4 regions of the Arthrobacter sp. Marseille-P9274 genome follow, and region 3 is predicted to be linked to each of the others. Evidence: predicted binding sites of a transcription regulator. Region 3 holds the regulator's gene; each other region holds the start of a gene.
What was found. The regulator LexA, encoded in region 3, represses DNA repair genes until DNA is damaged. The targets are predictions, from matches to a motif close to TCGAACANNTGTTCGA.
Positions count from the first base shown of each region.

Region 1: OC550_RS14990 (13E12 repeat family protein) is a predicted target of LexA. The motif match lies at 2,040-2,055, and genes of this name have one in related genera.
Region 2: ruvA (Holliday junction branch migration protein RuvA) is a predicted target of LexA. The motif match lies at 3,026-3,041, and genes of this name have one in related genera.
Region 4: OC550_RS07320 (DUF6504 family protein) is a predicted target of LexA. The motif match lies at 2,560-2,575, and genes of this name have one in related genera.

Region 1 covers NZ_CAMPOV010000002.1:390,381-395,049, reverse strand. The annotation lists gene OC550_RS15010 (NAD-dependent epimerase/dehydratase family protein) at 1-61, opposite strand, end outside; gene OC550_RS15005 (multidrug efflux SMR transporter) at 133-453, opposite strand; gene OC550_RS15000 (LysE family translocator) at 564-1,223, opposite strand; gene OC550_RS14995 (Lrp/AsnC family transcriptional regulator) at 1,329-1,784, shown strand; gene OC550_RS14990 (13E12 repeat family protein) at 2,068-3,105, shown strand; gene OC550_RS14985 (HNH endonuclease signature motif containing protein) at 3,071-3,730, shown strand; gene OC550_RS14980 (LLM class flavin-dependent oxidoreductase) at 3,938-4,669, shown strand, end outside.
Region 2 covers NZ_CAMPOV010000001.1:1,595,534-1,600,202, reverse strand. The annotation lists gene OC550_RS07265 (Mur ligase family protein) at 1-772, opposite strand, end outside; gene pdxT (pyridoxal 5'-phosphate synthase glutaminase subunit PdxT) at 935-1,600, shown strand; gene OC550_RS07255 (YebC/PmpR family DNA-binding transcriptional regulator) at 1,603-2,361, shown strand; gene ruvC (crossover junction endodeoxyribonuclease RuvC) at 2,378-2,953, shown strand; gene ruvA (Holliday junction branch migration protein RuvA) at 3,099-3,737, shown strand; gene ruvB (Holliday junction branch migration DNA helicase RuvB) at 3,737-4,669, shown strand, end outside.
Region 3 covers NZ_CAMPOV010000001.1:1,058,513-1,063,181, forward strand. The annotation lists gene hflX (GTPase HflX) at 1-366, shown strand, start outside; gene OC550_RS04810 (ATP-dependent DNA helicase) at 413-2,368, shown strand; gene lexA (transcriptional repressor LexA) at 2,387-3,148, opposite strand; gene OC550_RS04820 (LysM peptidoglycan-binding domain-containing protein) at 3,403-3,768, shown strand; gene OC550_RS04825 (histidinol-phosphate transaminase) at 3,839-4,669, shown strand, end outside.
Region 4 covers NZ_CAMPOV010000001.1:1,610,657-1,615,325, reverse strand. The annotation lists gene OC550_RS07330 (VOC family protein) at 1-135, opposite strand, end outside; gene OC550_RS07325 (VCBS repeat-containing protein) at 239-2,395, opposite strand; gene OC550_RS07320 (DUF6504 family protein) at 2,671-2,985, shown strand; gene OC550_RS07315 (DNA polymerase III subunit alpha) at 3,030-4,669, shown strand, end outside.

The DNA.
Region 1 (4,669 bases), on a different contig from region 3:
TGATCCGCCGCAGCACAGCGGTCCCTACATTGCCGGTTGCTCCGATGATCGCGATCCGCATGGGCCCACCCTACGCCCGGCTACTGACAGACTGTAGGCGGTCGGCCGAAGTTGCGGGCGGCGGCCGGCAGGTTAGTGCGCGCCGCCGAGGTTGAGCACCACGACCCCGGCCACGATCAGGCCTATCCCGAGGACCTTAACGAGGCTGATGGGCTCGCCCAGGAAGGCAGTACCGATGGCGACGATGGCTATGGTTCCTAGGCCGGACCAGAGGGCGTAAGCCACTCCTACCGGCACGCTCTTGACGACCTGCGCGAGGAGCGCGAACGAGGCCGCGTAGGCCGTGAGGCACAGGACGGTTGGCCACAGCCTGCTGAAGCCTTCGGTCGATTTCAGCAGGCTCGTGCCGAAGACTTCGGCGGCGATTGCGAGCAGCAGGAAGACATAACCCATGTGCCATTGCCTTTCATGCCCCTCGGCCAGTCATGTACAGGCGGTCAGGGGTTCCCCTTGTCGGTCTTCGTTCTCCCAGCAGTCTTTCACCTGCCGGAGTCCCGGCTGTGTCAGAACGAAGAGGCGGCCAGGAGCGGGCTGTCGGCGATGAGCGGGGCGACCTGTTCGAACAGCAGGGCTGCGCCGAGGACGATCATGATGAGGCCGCTGGCCAGCGTGACGGCGCGGGCGGCGGCGGGCCGGGACTGCAGCAGTTTCTTTGCCGCCAGCGCCACCATGGCGTAGACGACGGCGGCCATCAGCACGAAGGACAGCCCGAGGACGCCCAGCTGCACCGGGGCAGGCAGCGCAGCCGCCGGGTTGATGAACTGGGGGACGAGCGCGAGGAACAGGAGCAGCCCCTTCGGGTTGATGCTGCTGGTGCCCAGGCCGCGGAAGAAGCTGCGCAGGCGCGAGGACCCGGATTGCTCCATGCTCGAGAACGCCGCCGCGCGCCAGGAACGTGCGGTGCTGAAGCCCAGCCAGAGCAGGTAGGCGGCGCCCGCGACGGTGAGCCACCCCAGCAGGGCGGGCACGCTGGCGATCACGGCGGCCACGCCGGCCGTCACGAGCAGCGTGAGCACCACGTAGCCGCTGCAGAGCCCGGCGATGGCCGGGGCGAAGCTGCGCTGGTTCAGGCCCGCTGCGATGGAGTAGGCCCAGTCCGCTCCCGGGGTGCAGGCCAGCGTGATGGCGACGGCGGCGAAGCCCAGGTACAGCTGCTGGTCCACGGGGGAACTCCTTCGAAGTTGGCGACGAGCCAACTGTAGGGAAAACGCTCGCGGAAGTGCTTGCTGTTTTCGCGCAACATGCGGGCTGAAGGGTAAGGTTCTTGCGTGGTAGATGCAATTGATCGAAGTATTTTGCGCGAGCTCCAGCAGGACGGGCGAATGACTGCTACTGCGCTCGCATCGAAGATCGGCCTCACGGTGGCTCCCTGCCACCGGCGGCTGCGTGAGCTGGAGTCCAAGGGCGTCATTCGCGGCTACCGGGCCGACCTCGACGCCGGGGCGCTGGGGCTCGGCTTCGAGGCGATCGTTTTCGTCAGCCTGCGCCAAGTGGACCGGGCCACCCTCGCGGACTTCGAGGCGAAGGTCAGCGCCAATCCGCACATCATCGAGGCCCTGCGGCTCTTCGGCGACATCGACTACCAGCTCAAGGTCGTCGCGCCGGACCTGGCGGCCTACCAGAAGTTCTACGACGAGGAGCTCACGGACCTGCCGGCCGTGGAGAAGCTGCAGTCGACCATCGTCATGAAGAACCTGAAGGCGAACGCCGGCCTGCCCATCTAGCTGACCAAGTCCTATGAAGTCTCACATTGAGGCAGTCCCTCGCGAACGCCGGCTGCGGGTACGGCGGCTCGCGCTGCAGGCCCTATTGGGGCTTCCGGCTCTGGCTGATCGGCATGCTGGGCCCATGCCCGCCGCCTGGAAATGGCCTGTTCCAAGCTCAGCGAACGGGAAGCCACTCACCCGCTTCTGGAAAGTGGCTTCCGGCTGATTGGTGATTCCCACTTGCCCTACACATGGCCTAATTTCAGGTGCACTTCGGATAGGCATTCAATAGCGTTAATGCATGGCAATAGCGGCATTCGAAGCGACCGAGGAAGTCACCGGCTTCCTCGCTTCGATGCGCGACCAACTGCAGGAATTCGCCGCGGTCTTCCGCGAGGCGGCGGCCCTTGAGACCCCTGGGGTGCTGGCCGAATGCGTGGGACTCTTCGAGGACTTCTCCAGGACCGTCGAGCAACTGCAGGTCACCGGCGCGCATGCCATCGAGCAGCAGGGCGTAGCGAGCCTGTTCGGCCGGGACCCGGGCAACCCGGAGTCAAAGACCGAATTCCGGGACACCGCGGACTACCTCCGGGCCCGGCTGCGGATCAGCCGGACCGAAGCCCGCCGCCGCATCCGCGTCGGTGCCGGCACCATGCCGCACACCCTCATCTCCGGCGGCGAGGCCCCGCCGAAGTACGAACACCTCGCAGCCGGGCTGGCGGCATCGGAGATCGGCGGCACGGCCGCCACCCTCATCCATGACACCCTCGAACGCATCCGCCCGGTAGCCGCCCCGGACCACCTGGCCGCCATGGAGGAACAGCTGACCCGGCAGGCGGCGGAGGCGGACCTGGATACGCTCCGCATCGTCGCCCGGAGCTGGGAAGCTGCCATCGACCCGGACGGACGCGAACCCAGCACCGAACAGCTCACCGCCCAGCAGGGTGTGTTTGTGAAAGGGAAGCGCTGGGGCCTGCACCGTTTCGAAGTGCGAGCCACGGATGAACAGTACGAACACCTGATCACCGCCATGAACACGGCAACCAACCCGCGCCTGCAAACCACCTTCTCACCCGAAGCCGGCAACCTCCAGGCCACCGACAGCAGCCCCGGCCACCTCACCGACGGCGCCGCCGGGGAGGCAAGCGAAGCGGCAGCCGATCCCGCCGGAGAAGCCGGACCGCCCCCGGGCTGGCCGAATCCCACCCGGCCCCAACTGCTGCTCCAGGGTCTGGTCGGAGCCTGCCAGATCGCGCTGTCCACGGACAAGCTTCCCGCCAGCGGAGGGCCACCGCCCGCAGGTCATGGTCACCATCGACTACCAGGACCTCATGAGTAAAACCGAAGCCGGCACCACCGGCCAGGCCGTCTTCACCGGACTCATCACACCCCGCACGGTCCGCAAGATGGCCTGCGACGCCGACCTCATCCCCATCGTGTTCGGCGGCAAAGGCGAAGTCCTCGACATCGGACGCGCCCAGCGCCTCTTCACCCCCGCCCAGCGCCGCGCCCTCGTCGCCCGCGACAAGGGCTGCGCCTTCCCCGGCTGCACCATGCCAGCCCACTGGACCGAAGCCCACCACATCCGCTACTGGAAAAAGCACAAAGGCCGCACCTCCGTCGCAAACGGCGTGCTCCTCTGCTCCTTCCACCATCACCTGGTCCACGCCGGAGACTGGATCATCGAATCGATGGACGGCATACCGTGGTTCATCCCGCCCGCCTACATCGACCCCTCACAAGTCCCGCGACGCAACAGATACCGCTTCCCGCCCGACCTCAAACGCGCCGAACGACCGGCTGTCCCCGCACGAGGGAGTGACGGTTCGAGCCCGCCTTTGGAACTGTCTCCGCCATTGGGCACTGCCGCGGCGCCTCCCGCAGTGGCGCCGGTCGAATCAACCGACGGCTGGACCCGGCCCTTCGGCGACGGGCCACTGCAACCGGCGACGCCTCCTTGGTAGAAACGTGATAACACCACCTATACCCGACATCAGAAACCGGCCCACATCAGACACCGGGCTTAACCAGCTAGGACGGGCGGCAAAGCGGTACGTACGCCCCGTCACCGGGACGGGCTGAAATAACCGGGGCACCGGCGTCGTTGTCTCCAGTGTCCGCCGCTCCCGCGTCCGGACACCACACAAGACGACGAAAGGCCGGTCCGCGACATGACTGTTCCCCTCTCCATCCTCGACCTCGCAACGATCGGCAAGGACGAGACGGTGCGGGAAAGCCTGGACGGCAGCGTCAGGCTGGCGCAGCTTGCCGAGGAACTGGGCTACCGGCGGGTCTGGTACGCCGAGCACCACAACATGGCGAGCATCGCGTCCTCGGCGACCAGCGTGCTGATCGCGCACGTGGCGGCGCACACCAAGAGGATCCGGCTGGGCGCCGGCGGCATCATGCTGCCCAACCACGCGCCGCTGCCCATCGCGGAGCAGTTCGGCACCCTGGAGACCCTGCACCCGGGGCGGATCGACCTTGGCCTGGGCCGGGCGCCGGGCAGCGACCAGCAGACCATGCGCGCAATGCGGCGGGACCCGATGAGCGCCGAGACCTTCCCGCAGGACGTGCTGGAGCTGCAGGGCTACCTGACCGGCAACTCGCGGATCCCCGGGGTCGATGCGACGCCGGGCAAGGGGACCAACGTGCCTCTCTACATCCTGGGCTCGTCGCTGTTCGGCGCCAAACTGGCCGCCGCGCTCGGGCTGCCCTATTCGTTCGCCTCGCACTTCTCACCGGCCGCGCTGAACGACGCCGTGGCAGCCTACCGCCGCGAATTCCAGCCGTCGGAGCAGCTGGCCGAGCCCTATGTGATCGCCGGCGTGAACGCGATCGCCGCCGACTCCAACGAGGACGCGCAGGCGCAGTTCCAGGTGGTCCGGCGTGCCCGCGTCGGG
Region 2 (4,669 bases), 540 kb from region 3:
GTGCTGCGGCCGAGTTGTAGACGTTGTACACGCCGGTGAGCTTCAGCCGCGCGTCAATGTCCCGTCCGTTCACCGTGAAGGTTGCGGCGGGCCCGTCACACGCAGAGAGAACGACGTCGGCATCCGGCAGCGCGGCGATCTCACCGGCGGCGCCTGAACGCATTTCGTCGTCGCTGGGGAACATCTGGCGCAGGCCGGGGGCCAGTCCGAAGTACCGGATTTCAGACGCAGTCACCGCTTCGGCGAGGCCGGCGATCCGGTGGTCTTCGCGGTTCAGTACGACCGCTTCGGTCGTCGCCTCGGCGATCTTGCGGAGGAAACCCGCCGTCGTTTCGATTTCGCCGAACCGGTCCAGCTGATCGCGCATCACGTTGAGGAGCAGGCTGTAGCGCGGCGGGACAAGCTTCACGAAGTGGACGGCGTGGGCCTCGTCGAGTTCCAGCACGGCGATATCCGCGCCGAGCTTGCCCGCGGGGTTCGATTCGCCCAGCACGGCGGCGACGACGCCGCGAGTGAAATTGCTGCCGGTGCGGTTGGTGAAGACCTTCAGCCCCTGGCCCTGCAGCAGCTCGACGACCATCTTCGTCGTCGTCGTTTTGCCGTTGGTCCCGCTGATCACCACGACCCCGTGCGGCAGCCTGCCCAGGGTGCGGGGCAGGAAGTCCGGGTCGATCTTTTCGGCGATCAGGCCGGGGAGGGCGGAACCACCTCCACGTAGCTTCGCCACCACCCGGACGGTCTTTCCGACAACGGTCGCTAGGAGGTGTCGCATGACTAGAAACTATACAAGCTCCCGCCGGCGGGACCGGCTAAGGGCAGCCGCAGGCGCGGTGCACTGCCGCCGGTTCGCCTGCGGGTGCACGGGGAGGATAATGTTTTTTTCCTGGCCGGATCCCGGCCGTTGCCCCGTTGACACTGGAAAAGGAAACCCTGCGTGGTCAAAATCGGCGTGCTCGCCCTCCAAGGAGACGTCCGCGAACATCTAGCTGCCTTGGTCCACAGCGGCGTCGAGGCGGCCACCGTGCGACGCCCTGCGGAACTGGACGCCGTGGACGGGCTTGTCATTCCCGGCGGCGAGTCGACCACGATCGACAAGCTCACCCGGATCTTCGAGCTGGCCGAACCGCTGAAGGAGCGGATTGCCGCGGGCATGCCCGTCTACGGATCGTGCGCCGGGATGATCATGCTGGCCGATGAAATCGCCGACCCGGCCACGGACCGGCAGGGAAATCCGCAGCAAACGCTCGGCGGGCTGGATATTACCGTTCGCCGTAATGCTTTCGGCCGCCAGCGCGAGTCGTTCGAGACGGATTTGGCCTTCTGCGGGCTCGAGTTCAGCGCGGCTGTGCCGGGGACCGAACCGGAGCCCGTCCACGCCGTCTTCATCCGTGCCCCGTGGGTCGAACGGGTCGGCGAGGGCGTAGAGGTGCTGGCCCAAGTCCTGCCGGAAGAGGCGTCGCACACAGGAACCCTGCACGGGACAGCTAGAATTGTCGCAGTGCGTTCGCGGCACCTGCTGGCGACATCCTTCCACCCGGAAGTAACGGGGGAGCGCCGGATCCACGAACTTTTTATCAGAATCGTTAGAGGAGAAGCGTAAGCATGTCGGGACACTCCAAATGGGCGACGACCAAGCACAAGAAGGCCGTCATCGATGCCCGCCGCGCCAAGTCCTTCGCCAAGCTGATCAAGAACATCGAAGTCGCCGCCCGTGCCGGCGGCGCCGACATGTCCGGCAATCCCGCCCTTGAACTGGCAGTCCAGAAGGCCAAGAAGACGTCGGTCCCGAACGACAACATCGACCGGGCGGTCAAGCGCGGCGCCGGCCTGACCGGCGAGGCCGTGGACTACCAGGAGATTATCTACGAAGCCCGCGGCCCGCAGGGTTCCGCCCTGCTCATTGAGTGCCTGACGGACAACAAGAACCGTGCTGCTTCCGAGGTCCGCCTAGCGATCACCCGCAACGGCGGCACCGTGGCGGATCCGGGCTCGGTGAGCTACATGTTCAGCCGCAAGGGCGTCGTGAACCTGCCGAAGAGCGACCTGGGCGAGGACGATGTCCTGATGGCGGTCCTGGACGCGGGGGCCGAGGAGGTCAAGGAATCCGGCGGCAGCTTCGAGGTCCATAGCGAGCCCACGGACCTGCGTGCCGTGGTGGCCGCCCTTGAGGAAGCCGGCATCGAGTACGAGACCGACGAGATCGAGTTCGTCCCCTCCATGGAGGTCGACCTGGAACTGGACGCGGCGCGGAAGTTCATGAAGCTCGTCGACGCGCTGGAAGACCTGGACGACGTCCAGAACGTGTACTCCAATGCCGAACTGTCCGACGAGGTCATGGCCGCACTGGATTCCGAAGACTGAGCCGGGCCAAGACCGGATGACCCTGCGTGTCCTGGGTATCGACCCCGGCCTCACGCGCTGCGGTTTCGGCGTCGTCGACGTCGAGCCGAACCGGCGCGCCACGCTGGCCGGAGTCACCGTCGTCGGCACCTCCGCCGATGTGCCGCTCGAGCAGCGCCTGCTGGCCATCGCGACGGCCATCGACGAATGGCTGGACCGCTACACGCCTGACGTCTTGGCCGTGGAGCGCGTCTTCAGCCAGCTCAACGTCAGCACCGTGATGGGTACCGCCCAGGCATCGGGCATCGTGATTACGGCCGCGGCGCGCCGGGGCATCACGGTCGCACACCACACGCCCACCGAGGTCAAGGCCGCCGTTACGGGTAATGGACAGGCGGACAAGGCGGCGGTGACCAAAATGGTGACGCGCATCCTCCGGTTGGACACGCCGCCGCGCCCGGCGGACGCGGCGGATGCCTTGGCGCTGGCCATTACCCACGCCTGGCGGGGGAGTGCGACGACGGCGTCTGCCGCGGCAGGGGGGCGTTCCCTAACACCGGCCCAGCGCGCCTGGGCAGAGGCGCAGTCCCGGGCCCAGCGCAAGAAGTGGTGAGCCGGCCACCGGCTCCCGGTGTCCGCCCGGCGCGGCAATCGGGCTGAATGTCCCCGGCAACGCGTAGGCTGTTCGTAAATATGTTCGGAGAAACGGCGCCGTTGGAGGCGGCCGGTTTCCAGCCCTGCGGTTATGGAGTCACTAAATGATCAGCTCGCTTCGCGGCGTTGTCAGCCATGTCGGCCTGAACTCTGCCGTCGTCGACGTGAACGGATTCGGCATGCTGGTCCAGGCGACCCCGCAGACCCTGGCCACCCTGCACGTCGGACGCGAAGCCGAACTGGCGACCCTGATGATCGTTCGCGAGGACTCGATGACGCTCTATGCCTTCGAGGATGCCGTGCAGCGTGAGGTGTTCGAAACCCTGATCTCCGTCAGCGGGGTCGGTCCCCGGCTTGGCCTGGCGGCCCTGGCCGTGCATCCTCCGGAGGCGCTGCGGCAGGCCGTCGCGGACGGGGACAGCAAGGCCATCAGTAAGGTTCCGGGCATCGGTCCGAAGCTGGCCGGCCGGATCGTCCTGGAACTGGCCGGCAAACTCGTGCCCGTGGAAGGGCCGGCGGCGCCAGCGGAGCCGGCCTGGCAGGACCAGGTGCTGCAGGCGCTGACCGGCCTCGGCTGGTCGGAAAAGGACGCGGTCGCCGCGCTGGACCGGACGGCCGAGGAGAATCCGGACGTTGCAGCCGGATCGGATGTGGGCCAGATGCTGCGGCTGACCCTGCGGAGTATGGGACAGGATAACGGCCGGCCCGGCGGCGGCCGGCGGGCCGCGGCGGGTGCCCGCTGATGGCCGCGGAACCCGAAGGCACGTCCATCGTCTCGGCGGCGGGCGAAGCCGAGGAACGCGCGATCGAGTCGGCGCTCCGGCCCAAGAACCTGGCGGACTTCGTCGGCCAGGCGCGGGTACGCCGGCAGTTGTCGCTGGTCCTCGAGGCGTCCAGGATCCGGGAGCGTACGGCGGACCACGTTCTGCTCTCCGGGCCGCCCGGCCTGGGCAAGACGACGCTCGCCATGATCATCGCTGCAGAAATGAACGCCCCCCTTCGCATCAGCTCCGGCCCGGCCATCCAGCATGCGGGGGATCTGGCGGCCATCCTTTCCTCGCTCACCGAAGGCGAGATCTTGTTCCTCGACGAGATCCACCGGATGTCCCGTCCGGCCGAGGAAATGCTGTACATGGCCATGGAGGACTTCCGGGTGGACATCGTGGTGGGCAAGGGGCCGGGCGCCACCGCCATTCCCCTGGACCTGCCGCCGTTTACCCTGGTCGGTGCCACGACACGGGCGGGCCTGTTGCCCGGTCCGCTGCGGGACCGGTTCGGGTTCACCGGGCACCTGGAGTTCTATTCGACGCAGGAACTGGAACTGGTGCTCCGGCGTTCGGCCATGCTGCTGGACCTGAAGATCAGTTCCGCCGGCTTCGCCGAAATCGCCGGCCGGTCGCGGGGCACGCCGCGTATCGCTAACCGCCTGCTCCGCCGGGTACGGGACTGGGCCTTGGTCCACGGCATTGAAGAAATCGACGCAAGGTCTGCTGCCGCCGCGCTGGACATGTATGAAGTGGACGAACGCGGACTGGACCGTTTGGACCGCGAGGTCCTCACCGCCCTGATTACGAAGTTCGGAGGGGGCCCGGTGGGCCTTTCCACCCTGGCCATCGCCGTGGGGGAGGAAACCGAAACGGTGGAGACCGTGGCCGAGCCGTACCTTGTGCGCGAA
Region 3 (4,669 bases):
CGCGAGGTGCTGACGGAAGTGGATGCGCGCAAGATTCCCGAGATCATCGTGCTCAACAAGGCTGACGCAGCTGATCCGTTCGTCATCGAACGGCTTCGCCAGCGGGAACCGCGGCATGTCGTGGTGTCGGCCCGTACCGGGCAGGGCATCCCCGAACTGCTCCAGGCCATCAGCGACGGCATTCCCCGGCCCGCCGTCAAGCTCGACCTCCTGATTCCTTATGACAGGGGCGACGTCGTGAGCCGGCTGCACAGCCCGGACGCGGAGATCCTGTCGATGGACCATGGCGAAGAGGGCACCGAACTCGAAGTCATGGTCAGGGAGGGCCTGGCGGCCGAACTCGAGGCCTTCATCCGGCGTGGCTGAGGGACAGGCGGAGGCCCTGCGCCTGCTCGACGTCGCCGTGCAGGCGATGGGCGGGCAGGACCGCCAGGGCCAGCACGATATGGCCGGCCGGGTCGATGGGGCCTTCCGGCGGCGTGAACATCTCCTGGTCCAGGCGGGCACGGGAACGGGCAAGTCCCTTGCCTACCTGATTCCACTGATCGTGCATGCGCTGGAGAGCGAGAAGCCGGCGATCGTCGCGACGGCTACCCTCGCCCTGCAGTCCCAGATCGTCAAACGGGACCTGCCGCGGCTGCTGGAAGCCATCGCCGATGAGCTTCCGCGACCGATCGATGCCGCGTTGCTCAAGGGCCGGAACAACTACCTGTGCCTGCACAAGGTCGACGGCGGTTTCCCGGCGGACGATGCTCCGGAGGCGCTCTTCGACCTCGCCGATGAGACCGTCCCGCATCCGGCGCCGGCCCCCGGGCCGACCACCGCTCTGGGACAGGAAATCAAGCGGCTGCGGGCCTGGGCCGAGGAGACCGACACGGGGGACCGGGACGAGATTGTCCCTGGGGTCAGCGACCGGGCCTGGCGGCAGGTCTCCGTGAGCGCCATGGAGTGCCTCGGGGCCCAGCGGTGTCCGGTCGCGGCGGAATGCTTCAGTGAGCGCGCACGCATGCACGCGGCAGAGGCCGACGTGGTGATCACCAACCACGCGATGCTGGCCATCAACGCGTTCGAGGGGCTGGCCGTCCTGCCGGACTACGACTTCGTTGTTATTGACGAGGCCCATGAGTTGCAGGATCGCGTGACGGGGGCGGTCTCCGGACAACTCTCGGCCGCCATGATCACCGCCGCCGCCTCCAGTGCCCGCAAGCACACGGCAATCAGCGTCGATGCGCTGAACGCTGCCGCCAAGAGCTTCGAAGCGGCATTCGATTCGGTTCCGTCCGGACTCATGGCGGCCGGATTGCGGCCCGAGCAGGAACTGGCGTTGACCCAGCTGCGGGAGGCGGCTCGAACGGCACTGTCCGACTCCAAGCCCGATGGCTCGGGCGCGGCGGACGGCGGCAGGCAGATGGCAAGGTCACGGCTGGCGGCCATCCTGGAGCTGTGCGACCGGGTAGTGTCCACCGCCCACAGCCGGGAGGTCCTATGGATAACCCGTCCCAGCAGCTTCACAGCGGGCAGCGGTTACGGACCTCCGGACGAGACCCTGCCGCCGATGCTGAACGTGGCGCCGCTGTCGGTGGCTTCCCGGCTTCGCGAGGGGCTTTTCGAGGGCCACACCGTCGTCCTCACGTCCGCGACCCTCGCCATCGGCAACGCCTTCGACGCCGTCGCCGGCTCGCTGGGCCTGCTGGGCGAAGGAGCGCCGAAGTACAGCAGCGCCGATGTCGGGAGCCCGTTCGACTACCCGAAGCAGGGCGTGCTCTATGTGGCCTCCCACCTGCCAAAGCCAGGCCGGGGGACAAGCCCCGAGCAGTTGGACGAGCTCGAAGCGTTGCTTCGCGCCTCCAATGGAGGTGCCCTCGGACTGTTCTCGTCGCGGCGGGCCGCCGAGGATGCCGCCGCGGAGATGCGCAAGCGGCTGCCCTTCACGATCCTTTGCCAGGGCGAGTCGTCGATGGCGGCGCTGGTCCGGCAATTCTCGAGCGAACCGAATACCTGCCTGTTCGGGACGATGACGCTGTGGCAGGGGGTCGACGTGCCGGGAGAGGCCTGCCGCCTGGTGGTCATCGACAGGATTCCCTTCCCCCGGCCGGACGATCCGCTCATGACCGCCCGCACGCGGGCAGTGTCGCAGGCGGGCGGGAACGGTTTCATGACCATTTCGGCCACGCACGCCGCGGTACGGCTTGCCCAAGGTGCCGGACGGCTTATCCGTGCCGCGGGGGACCGGGGCATGGTGGCCGTGCTCGATTCGAGACTGGCCAATGCCCGGTATGGGGGCTTCCTCAGGGCGGCGCTGCCGCCGTTCTGGTCGACGAAGGACCGGGCGACGGCGCTCCAGATCCTGCAGCGCCTGGCGGGCTGAGGGCCCGCCGGGCGGCGGCTACAGGGCGCGCATCACCGAAACGACCTTGCCCATGATCGTCGCGCCGTCGCCGAGGATCGGTTCATACTGGGTGTTCTGCGGCAGCAGCCAGGTGTGGCCATCCCGCTGCCGGAAAGTCTTGACGGTAGCCTCGTCGTCCAGCAGCGCGGCGACGATTTCGCCGTTGACGGCGCTCGGCTGCCGGCGGACGACGACCCAGTCTCCGTCGCAGATGGCGGCATCGATCATGGAATCGCCGGAGACCTTGAGCATGAAGAGCTCGCCGTGCCCGACGAGCTGCCGGGGGAGGGGCATGACGTCCTCGACCACTTGGTCCGCCAGGATGGGCCCGCCCGCGGCGATCCTGCCGACCAGCGGAACGATCGCCGTATCGGAAGCCGTGGCCAGTTCCGATACCGACAGGCCGCCGATGCTGCGGAGTTTCTCCGGCTCGGCCATGCCTTCGATCTCCACCGCCCCTTTCTCGAGCGTCAGCGGCGTCAGGACCTCCATGGCCCTCGGCCGCTTGGGATCGCGGCGGATATAGCCGAGCTTCTCCAGCTGCGAGAGCTGATGCGTGACGCTGGAGAGGCTGGCGAGCCCGACGGTGTCACCGATCTCGCGCATCGACGGCGGGTAGCCCTTGGCGCTGATGGAACGCTGGATGCTTTCGAGGATCTTCTTCTGGCGGGGCGTCAGGCTCTTGGGGGACGCGGCCGCGCGCTTGCGTGCGGTTCCCGTGCCGTCGGCACCTGAAGTAGCTGCAATCTTCCTCGACATGAACTGGCCCCGGTTCTCTATCCGGCCACCCCGGGCTAGCCAGGGGTGGCCGGTCCAATGTTGTCAGTGGCAGCTGATGGACTCAGGCATGGCCGCCATTTCTTCAAGCCTAGGGCAGCCCTACTACGATCTCAAACATTTATTCGATCGAGTCTCGACAACATTCGATCACAAGTGCTACAAATGGAAACCGACAGTTCGAATATGCGTTCGAAACCAAGATGCATATGCACGCGGAACGGGAAGGTACCCTCATGTCTGTTCAGCTCGCCCCGCACGTCGCCCCGCAGGCTTTGCCCGGCTCGACGCCCGCGCTGCGGCTCACCCGCCGCGGCCGCCTGGTGCTCATCGGGTTGCCCCTGATGCTTGGCGTCGCAGTCCTGCTGACCCTGATCGGCTTCTTTACGGCGCCGGCCCTGGCCAGCTCGGGGCCTGACCTTGGCCCCGGCCGCACCGTGTCGGTCGCCGTCGCGCCCGGCCAGACGCTGTGGGATGTGGCCGTGCTGGCAGCGCCGGACCGCCACCCGCACGATGTCATTGCCGAGATCCAGCAGCTGAACAATCTGCCGAATTCCGTCGTTCGTGCCGGACAGCGGCTGTTCGTCCCGCTGGGGGACTAGCAGCTGTAATAAGAGCCGCTCCGGCAGGCCCGATTCCTGCCCCGGGCCCGCCGGAGCCTAAGCTGGTCAGGTGAACGACCAGCTGGATCTACTCAACCGACTGCCCCTGCGCAACAACCTGCGCGGGCTGACACCGTACGGAGCTCCGCAACTCGACGTACCCGTGCTTCTCAACGTCAACGAAAATACGCACGGGCTGCCTCAGGAGGTTGCCGACGCGATTGCGGCGCGCGTCCAGTCGGCGGTGGGGGGCCTGAACCGCTACCCGGACCGCGAATTCACGGAGCTGCGGGAGGCGCTGGCCAACTACCTCGGTCACGGGCTCTCCGCCGGGAACATGTGGGCAGCGAACGGGTCCAACGAGGTACTGCAGCAGATACTGCAGGCCTTCGGCGGCCCGGGGCGCCGGCTGCTGAGTTTTCCGCCCACCTACTCGATGTATCCCCTCCTTGCCAGCGGCACGGACACGGAGTACGTGACCGTCCGCCGCGACGCGGACTTCGGCCTGACCGCCGACCAAGCTGCCAAGGCGGTCCGTGATACCGCAGCCAACATTGTCGTCCTGTGTTCACCGAACAATCCGACCGGGACCGCGCTCGGGCTCGATGTCGTCGAAGCTGTCTACGAAGCCGGCGAAGCGAGCCAGGCGATCGTCATCGTCGATGAAGCGTATGCAGAATTTGCCCATGTCGGGACGGACAGTGCCCTGACGCTCCTGCCGGGCAGGGAGCGGCTGATCGTTTCGCGGACCATGAGCAAGGCCTTCGCCCTCGCCGGCGCCCGCGTCGGCTATCTTGCCGCAGCTCCCCAGATTGCGGACGCCCTCCGGCTGGTCCGGCTCCCTTACCACCTCTCGGCCGTCACGCAGGCGACCGCGTTGGCGGCGCTCGATCATGCCGGC
Region 4 (4,669 bases), 550 kb from region 3:
GTGGGCACTTTGGATGAAGAGGATTTCGCCTTCCTGTTCGGCCAGCGGCTTCCAGCCGAGGCCGTCGACGTAGAACTGGCGCGAGCGCGCAATATCGCGCACCCCAAGGGTGATGGCGGAAACGAGAGGTTCCATGGATCCATCGTTGCGCTGATGGCCGGGCGCAGCAAGGAACCCGGCCGGATCCGTCGCTGCGTCGAACAGCTGGGAAACCGGCCGGGCCCTTGGCAGCGCATGGCTAGGGGGCGATCGTCATCGTGCTCCAACCGCTGGCCCCGAGCTGGACGCGGGCACTGAGTCCACCGTTGGCGTTGCCGGGGTAGAGCCACAGCGTGCCCTTGGAATCGCGGGCCACCAGATCCATGGTGGCCCCGGAGTCAAAGGCACCCGGTCCGTTCAGGCCGCTCATCGCGTTCCAGCCGCTGGAACCCAGGAGCTTGCGGGTCCCGAACTTGCCGGCCCCGTTGCCGGGGTAGAGCCACAGCCGGCCGCTCGAGTCGCGGGCCACCAAGTCCGTAGTGCTGCCGGCGTCGAAGGTCCCGACGCCTGCCAGCTGGCTCATGGCGTTCCAGCCGCTGGCTCCGGCGACGATCCGCGTGCCGAACCGGCCGGACCCGTTGCCCGGGTAGAGCCAGAGGGCGCCGGCACTGTCGCGGGCGAGCAGGTCGACCCGTGTGTCGCCGTTGAAATCGCCGGGTGCCACGAGGGAACTCATGGAATTCCAGCCGGTGCCGATCTGCTGGCGGGCCAGGAGGCCGCTGGACCCGTTGCCCGGGTAGAGCCAGAGGACGCCGTCGGTGGTCCGGGCGATGATGTCGGAGTCGCCGTCGCCGTTGAAGTCGCCGGGCATCGTGATGGCGCTCATCGCGTTCCAGCCGCTGCTGCCGATGTTGATGCGGGTGCCGAGACGTCCGGAGCCGTTTCCGGGGTAGAGCCAGAGCTTGCCGTCGCTGCTGCGGCTGACCAGGTCCGGGTTGCCGTCGCCGTTCATGTCCTTCTGCTCGTCGGGCGTCGCCGAGGCCGGGGCCCCTGAGCCGATTCGCCAGACATAGGAGGCCGGTGTGCTGACATTGCCGGCGGTGTCCGTCGACCTCACGTTGAAGGTGTAGATCCCAGTGTCCTGGGCGTCGTAAGTCATGCCGGTAGCGCAGTTCCCCCAAGCGGAGTTGGTGGGCAGGAGCTGGCATTCGAAGGTGGCGCCGGCCTCGGAACTCGAGAAGTTGAAGGTCGGCGTGGTGTCCAGTGTCGGGTTCGATGGGCGGGTGCCCATAGTGATAGGTGCCGCGGTCGTGTCCACGGTGATGGCCAGTCCTCCGGATGCCAGGAACTGCGGAGCAGCAGGATCCGCCGGGAACGCCGGATTGGTGGTGCGGGCGGTGATGGTCCGCCTTCCCGGAGCAAGCGCCGTGGTCGTGACGACGCTGTAGGTGCCGCCGGTAGCCACGGCCGAACCGGCAGGGACGCCGTCGACCAGCACTTCCACGGTGCTGCCGTCGGCTGCCGAGCCGGTGAAGGTCGGGGTCGTGGCACTGGTGATGTTGTCCGTGGAGGAGCGTCCGGTGTCGCTGGCTACGGCCAGGTCCGGCATGGCCGGCGCGCCGTCGGTGGTATCGGAAATGACGCCCTGGACCGCGAAGGTGCTGACGGTCAGGGTATTGACTCCGGTGCCGCCGGCGTTGGGTCCGTCGACCCGCACGAAGTTGTTGCCGGAGGGTGCCCCGGTGACGGCGGTGGCAACGGTCGGGTTGCCGATTGTGCCGGCGGGAGGATTGACCTGGCGCAGGAAGGTTGCCGTGGTGCCCACGCCGTAGTTGCCGAGGAACGCCCTGCCGACGCCGTCCCAGTCGCAGGCGGGACCGGGCGCACAGAGGCCGGCGTCGATAGTTTCGTTGATGACGCCTTCGGCGTCCGCGGCGAACGTGTGGACCCCGTACGGGTGGGTGATGGCATACGACGCGTTTGGGGTCAGGTTTTCGAGCCGGAACCGCAGGCGGGAGAAACCGATCTGTTCCCCGGGCACGACGGCGTCGTTAGCGTGGGCGCCTTCGAGGGCGGCCTCGTAGAGTCCCAGGTTGCCCCCGCTGGCTTCGGCCACGTACCAGAAGGCCTCGTCCGGGAAATTGTCGGGGTAGGACGCCGGCCCTGCATTGGGCGGCGTAGCGAGGCAGCCGAGTTCCGCGGTGTAGCAGAACTGGAGCCTGACGGTGCCGTCGGAATACCACAATGGGTAGCCGTTGGCCGGATCAACGGGGCCGGCTCCGGGGAGCTCGGCGTGCGCCGGCGCTATCGATAGCGGGGCGAATGCAACGGCGAGAAGCGCGGCTGCGGTGATGGTGGTGGCGATTTTTTTCTTGGCTGGATTGCGGTGCGGTGCTGCCCTGTGTGCGAGTGGCATGGTCTTGCTCCTTTGAGGCGGTGTCCTCGGGCACCAAACGGCTGGTAGGCCAGTTGCGCAGGATGCGCTGCTGCAACTGTGGGCCCCGGTTATTGGATAAATCTTGGAGAGGACGGACGGCCCTGCGATTTTGTCAGAGCGGGCGCCTAGGCTGACTCTTGGATTCGAATACATATTCGATTAGAATGAAAGGGTCAAGCTTTTCGGCAGGCGTGTTGGCAGGAGCGCGCAGCCAAAGGTTTAGGCCCGTAATTCCAGAGGAAGGTGACTGGAACATGGGTGTTTTCAGCGAAACGATCGAAGTTGTTTGTTCTCCTGCCGGCCAGCCGATCAGGCTGGTGTGGCAGCACAGGACATGGCATGTCGCAGCGGACCCGGTGCGCTGGTACGAACGCCGCAAATGGTGGGCGGAGGAGCTGCGCGCCGAGCGCGGCAGGGGAGCCGGGCTGGTGGACTACGAGATCTGGCGGGTCCAAGCCAGGCTGAACAGCCGCTCGGCGTTGCGCACCTTCGATTTGTCACACCATGCCGACAGCGCGCGCTGGCGCATGATCCGCGTCCACGATGCCGTCCAGCGCCTGAGCGCCTAGCCATTGGCGGCCAGGCGGCGGCTCCATACCCCCCCGGATAGAAAATGAGCTTTACCCATCTGCATGTTTCATCCGCTTTCAGCGCACACTACGGGGTGTCCTGGCCGGATGAACTTGTCGCGGCGGCGGCAGGGGACGGGGCCGATGCCTTGGCCTGCACCGATCGGGACGGCCTGTACGGCACGGTCAAGCATGTCAGGGCCTGCCTCGCGGCCGGCCTGGATCCGGTTGTGGGGGCCGACCTTGCCGTCAGCGACGGTAAGGTCGGCAGCTCAGGACGGGTGGTCGTCCTGGCCCACGGACGAAACGGCGGCGCGGGCTACCACGCGTTGTGCCGGGTGGTTTCCGACGCCCACGAAGGGACCGCGGCCGGGAGGGGGAGCAAGCGGGGTCACGGACCGGCGGTGGAGATCGGACAGTTGGCCCGGCGCGCCGCCGGACCCGAGGGCGACTCCGGCCCGGTCCTGACCGTATTGCTGGGCCCCTATTCCGACGTAGGACAGGCGCTGAGGAACCGCAGCTACGCACAGGCCAGGGCGCTCGCAGAGCGGTGGCGCAGCCTGATGCCGCCAGGTGCGCTGGTCGTGGAAGCAGCCAGCCATTTAAGCACTCCCGGAGGCAACCTCAGCACGGCCCACGCGGTGCGGCTGTTCAAGCTCGCGGATGAGCTGAAGCTGCCTTCCGTGCTCACCAACGCGGTGCGGTACTGCCGGGAGGACGATGCCGCGACCGCGGACGTGCTGGATGCCGTGCGCGCCCTGACGGCGTTGTCCAAACTGCCGGACCTGCAGCCCAACGGCCAGGGCTGGCTAAAGAGCGGGAAGCAGATGAAGGCCCTGGCCCGGGAGATAGCGCGCGAAGCCGGTGCCGGGGCGGCGGGTGCCCGCAGGCTGCTGGCCACGACCGCCGCGGTAACGGACAGGTGCCGGATGGATCCGGTCGGGGACATGGGATACAAGCGGCCCGTCGTTCCGGAAGCTTCCGTCATCGGTATTACCCGGGAACCGGCGGCGGAACTGGTCCAGCGTTGCGAGGACGGCATCGGGCGGCGCTTCCCCGGGATCGGCGGCACGGCAGAGCGCAGGCTCAGGGACCGGCTCAGCCACGAGCTAAGCATCATCACCAGGCTCGGGTTCGCCCCGTACTTCCTGACGGTGGCCGAGGTGTCGAAAATGATCACCGGCATGGGCGTGCGGGCGGCGGCCCGCGGATCCGGCGCCTCAAGCCTGGTGAATTACCTGCTCAACATCAGCCACGTCAATCCGCTGGACCATGGACTGATCTTCGAACGGTTCCTCTCCCGGGACCGGTCCACGCTGCCGGACATCGACATCGACGTCGAAAGCGCCGAACGGCATAGGGTCTACCAGCAGATCTTCGACCGCTTCGGCGCGAAACGGGTCACGCTGATGAGCATGCAGAACGGTTACCGGGCACGTGGCGCCGTCCGGGACGCCGGACTTGCCCTGGGCATGGAGGAAGGGGAGATCGACGGGATCGCCAAACAGCTGTGGCGCTTCTCGGCACGGAATTTCCGTGAGGCGATGGAAGAGAAGCCCGAGCTGCGCGGGTTCTCCGCGCAGGTGGAACAGAACCGGCAGCTGGATTTGCTGGTGGACGTGACCGAACGGCTGGACCGGTTGCCGCGGCATATTTCGATGCATCCGTGCGGCGTGATCCTCGG